2 regions of the Brevibacillus sp. MER 51 genome follow, and region 1 is predicted to be linked to the other one. Evidence: predicted binding sites of a transcription regulator. Region 1 holds the regulator's gene; the other holds the start of a gene.

Region 1 (2,413 bases):
TGGTTCCTCCCACTCTGTAGTAGTGCCGCTTCATTATACCACATTCGAATGATCCCGCAAGACAGCCGAACACTTACGGCATATCAGGCATGATCAGAGTCTGACCCGGGTAAATCCTGTTGCTATCCAAACCGTTCGCTTCCTTGATTTCTATGATATAGTCACGAACATCTGTATGCTGATCTGAGTAGCGAACGGCTAACGACCATAGGCTATCTCCGGATTGTACGGTTACCTCAATGCCTTGTGGCTCCTCCATTGGCGAAGAAGCAAACACTAGTTCGGTCAACAAGTAAAAAAAGAGAATAAATGTAATAAGAAACAAGAGAGCTTGACCTCTCGTGATACCAAAACGAACACGACGTTCTTCTTTTTTCTCGAAACGATTACGTACAGTCGATGAATTCATGATAATGGCCCCCTTACAAACATACGTTCTGTCCTCTTGTAAACTCATAATAAATGAGAACATACGTTCATGTCAACAATGAATCGAACTTATGTTTGTCGAACGCAAGCTCCCATGGTATAATATAGGAAAATATGTTCGAGAAATCAGGGGTGTCTTTCTATGTCAAAATTATCGAGTAGACAACAAGCCATCATCGAGTTCATACGAAAGGAAGTTCGTGATAAAGGATATCCGCCTTCTGTACGTGAAATTGGAGAGGCTGTCGGACTCGCTTCCAGCTCAACGGTACATGGTCATTTGGCACGTTTAGAGAAAAAAGGCCTCATCCGTCGAGACCCTACCAAACCTCGCGCCATCGAATTGCTATCAGATGAAGATCGTTTTCAAGACAATTTCGAAGACTCTGTCGTCCGTGTGCCCGTAATCGGAAAAGTAACTGCTGGACAACCGATTACAGCCATTGAGGATGTGGAAGAATACTTCCCGCTTCCAGACAATATCGTGACTTCAGACAAGGTCTACATGCTGCGTGTCTCCGGGAACAGTATGATTGATGCCGGAATTCTCGACGGAGATTACGTCATTGTTCGCCAACAACACGTAGCGAACAATGGTGACATTGTCGTAGCCATGACAGAAGAAGACGAAGCGACCGTCAAAAGATTTTTCAAAGAAAAGAACCACTTCCGACTCCAACCGGAGAATGCCACAATGGAACCGATCATTCTGGAGCATGTCACCATTCTCGGTAAAGTCATCGGTGTCTATCGCCTCATTCACTAGTTTCCACGTAAAAAAGGACAGCCTCGGCTGTCCTTTTCGTTTTCTATATGTTATCTGGCGATAAAAAACCAGATGATCATCGTAACTTGCAAGATGACTTTTACGACCGCACTACCCAAAAATCCGATCAGTGAACCTACCCCTGCTTTCACTGCTCGCTCCATCGATTGCTTCTGCACCATTAACTCTACGAGAACGACGAATACAAACGGCAAGATCAGCATACCAAACGGTGGAAACACGAAAATCCCGAGGATAATTCCGACCGCAGCGGCAATGGACGACCACTTTGACCCCCCATACTTTTTCACGAAGTACATGTTCGTCAGCAAGTCAGCACCGTAAAGTAGAATGCTTAGAACGACCATTCCCCACCAAAAGGATGCCGGCAATCCCGCTCCCGGATCTGCAATAAAAAAGTGATAGAGTAAAAAGCCCGCCCACAGCAAGATCGTATCAGGTAAAACGGGTAAGAAAATTCCTGCGATGCTAAGCAAGAACAACAACACAACTACGACCCACAAAAATATTTCCATCCACTACACTCCCTTCATTTAGGTATACGAGTGATTACCGATTTCGTTGCGTACTTATTCACTTTTGTCTAAACTATTTTAAAAGAAAGTAGACATGGAGGTTGTCTCATGAGAAATTGGCATGATCTCTCTTACCTGGGCAGAGGAACAATACGCCAAAAAGCGGCGTTGGAAGCAATTCAACAGACGCACCTCATGGAAGTACTATCCGATTACCGTCCAGTGCTTGCCGGAACCATCCCATTGAACATTGACGTTGTAGGAAGTGATCTGGATATTATTTGCGAGAGTCATGATTTGCATCAGTTTGAGCAGGTTGTTCGTAAAGCGTTTGGCTGTTTGCCTGGATTTGAAGTGACTCAACTAGATATAAAAAGTATCCCCACGTGCGTTATCTCTTTTTTCACAGCTGACTTTTGGTTTGAATTGTTTGCTCAACCGTTAGCTGTCGAAAAGCAAAATGCCTATCGTCATATGGACATCGAAGCACGATTGCTAGAAATAGGGGGCATGGATGCATACCAACACATCAGAGCTCTGAAGCAAAGCGGCATCAAAACCGAGCCTGCATTTGCTCGATACTTTCATATTCCAGGTAGTGATCCATTTGAGGCCTTGTTGCAATTGGAATCGTTAACCGAACAGGAATTACGTGAAAGAGTTCATCTCCTACGAAAGGATT
Region 2 (2,413 bases), on a different contig from region 1:
ATAGGTTCTAGGCAGTTGCTTCGAATCCTGTGATTTGATTGAGAGCAACTTTCTTATCATCCTGGAGGACGAATTCGACGACTCCGTTTTTCATGCTGACAGCCTTAACCACTCCGGTAAGAGGAGTATTGCTAGTGGTGCCGTCCGGATTCGTTTGAGACTGGTTGTACGTGATGTTGTAGCCGATCATTTGCGCGTAGGCGAGGGAGTTGCCCATTGTTCTGTTTTCAGGTTTCACCGTCATGCCTACGATTTCTTCGGCTTTTACGGTTGATCCATTATCCAGTTGGAATTGTGCGGTACCGTTTTTGGTGGTAAAACCAGTGATGACGCCATTCAAGATTTCATCAACTTTGGAAATGTCGTTTTTGGTATCTGGATTGCCATCCCGGTCGACTTCCTTTGTTACTTTATAGGAAATCTCACGACCGATCATTTCCATGTACTTCACGCTGTTGTCGAGTGTGTTGCCGGCCAGACCTTGCGATTCCAATCCGGAGACGTCTGCCAGCGGAATCGGCGTCGATTCGCCTGCAATACGGAAGTAGATTTTGCCTTGATCCATGTAGACGGCATCAAGTACGCCTTCTTTCTTCTCCGTCTTGGTTTCTCCCGTCATCTCGTCTTTTGTAGTAAGGGAATACGAGGCAGTACGACCTACCAGCTTTTCATACTTTTCCAAAGTGACCATGCTGTTGTTCGATTGCTCCATCAGCGTGGTCATTTTTGTGATTTTTTCTACCATGGTCAGCATACTTGTTTGCTGGATGAACTGAGAGTTGTCCATGGGGGACATAGGGTCTTGATGCTTTAACTGCTCCAGCATGAGCTTCATAAAGGCATTTTGGTCGAGCTCTGTGGAGAATTCTTTTTTGCCTTTATAGCTCATATGCGGTTGTATATAAGGGTTATTTTTGACGGTTGTTCCGGTATCTGACATGTCAATCCTCCCTGAAGGTGGCGAGTGTATCTGCGTATGTTTGTGCTTCCTTCATCTTATATCGGAAAAATTGGTGGAAAGATGAAGACAAACGTTTGTTCGAATTTTGGGCTTAAACTAGCCGGAATTGTGTTATAATGGAAGTAGAAACAGTCATGCTATGAGGAGATGAACGAGGGAATGGAGCGTTTTGAATTGGTATCGGAGTTTCAACCGTCCGGTGACCAGCCGACTGCCATTGCCGAGCTGGTGGCAGGGTTAAAGGCTGGCAAGCGACACCAGACATTGCTGGGTGCGACGGGAACGGGAAAGACTTATACGGCTGCCCAGGTAATTGCTCAGGTGAACAGGCCGACACTCGTGATGGCTCACAACAAAACTCTGGCCGCTCAGCTGTGTGCAGAGTTTAAGGAGTTTTTCCCGAACAACGCGGTGGAATACTTCGTCAGCTACTACGATTACTATCAACCCGAAGCATACATTCCCCAATCGGATACGTTTATTGAAAAAGACTCGAGCATCAACGAGGAGATCGACAAGCTCCGTCACTCGGCTACCAGTGCGCTGTTTGAACGCCGAGACGTGATCATCGTTGCCTCCGTCTCCTGCATTTACGGATTGGGTTCGCCGGAAGAGTATCGCGAACTGCTCTTGTCTTTGCGTGTTGGCATGGAAAAAGGACGGGACGAGATTTTGCATCGGCTGGTCGATATCCAGTACACACGCAACGATATCAACTTTACACGTGGTACGTTCCGCGTGCGGGGTGACGTGGTGGAGATTTTTCCTGCTTCACAGAGTGAGCAGGCGATTCGCGTAGAGTTTTTCGGAGATGAAATTGAGCGGATTACTTCGATTGACGTACTGACCGGGGAGATTTTGGGACAGCGTGATCACATTGCCATTTTCCCTGCCTCTCACTACGTGACGCGCGAGGAGAAAATGAAGCTGGCTATCCAAAGCATCGAGGCCGAACTGGAAGAAAGACTGAAAGAATTCCGTGATGCGGGCAAGCTTCTGGAAGCACAGCGACTGGAGCAACGCACACGGTACGATATTGAGATGATGATGGAGATGGGCTTTTGCTCCGGTATTGAAAACTACTCACGTCATCTGACGGGACTTCCTGCCGGGCATGCTCCGTATACCTTGCTGGATTACTTCCCAGAAGATTTTATCGTCATGATGGATGAGTCGCATATGACCTTGCCGCAGGTTCGGGGGATGTATAACGGTGACCGCGCACGAAAGGATGTACTCGTCGATCACGGATTCCGTCTGCCTTCTGCACGCGATAACCGCCCACTCAAGTTCGAAGAGTTTGAAGGAAAGCTGAAACAAGCGATTTACATTTCAGCTACGCCTGGTCCTTATGAGCTGGAGCACAGCCCGGAAATGGTGCAGCAGGTGATTCGTCCGACAGGCTTGATTGACCCAACGGTTACGGTACGTCCGATCAAAGGACAGATTGAC

What was found. The regulator LexA, encoded in region 1, represses DNA repair genes until DNA is damaged. The targets are predictions, from matches to a motif close to CGAACATATGTTCG.
Region 2: the regulator LexA is predicted to act here: its motif matches at 1,029-1,042, upstream of uvrB (excinuclease ABC subunit UvrB).

What each region holds. Positions count from the first base shown of each region.
Region 1 covers NZ_JAMAUS010000001.1:763,155-765,567, forward strand. Annotated here, with positions in the region: gene yneA (cell division suppressor protein YneA) at 74-409, opposite strand; gene lexA (transcriptional repressor LexA) at 572-1,195, shown strand; gene M3630_RS02900 (DUF456 domain-containing protein) at 1,246-1,731, opposite strand; gene M3630_RS02905 (DUF4269 domain-containing protein) at 1,840-2,413, shown strand, end outside.
Region 2 covers NZ_JAMAUS010000006.1:368,646-371,058, forward strand. Annotated here, with positions in the region: gene M3630_RS15770 (flagellar hook assembly protein FlgD) at 8-940, opposite strand; gene uvrB (excinuclease ABC subunit UvrB) at 1,121-2,413, shown strand, end outside.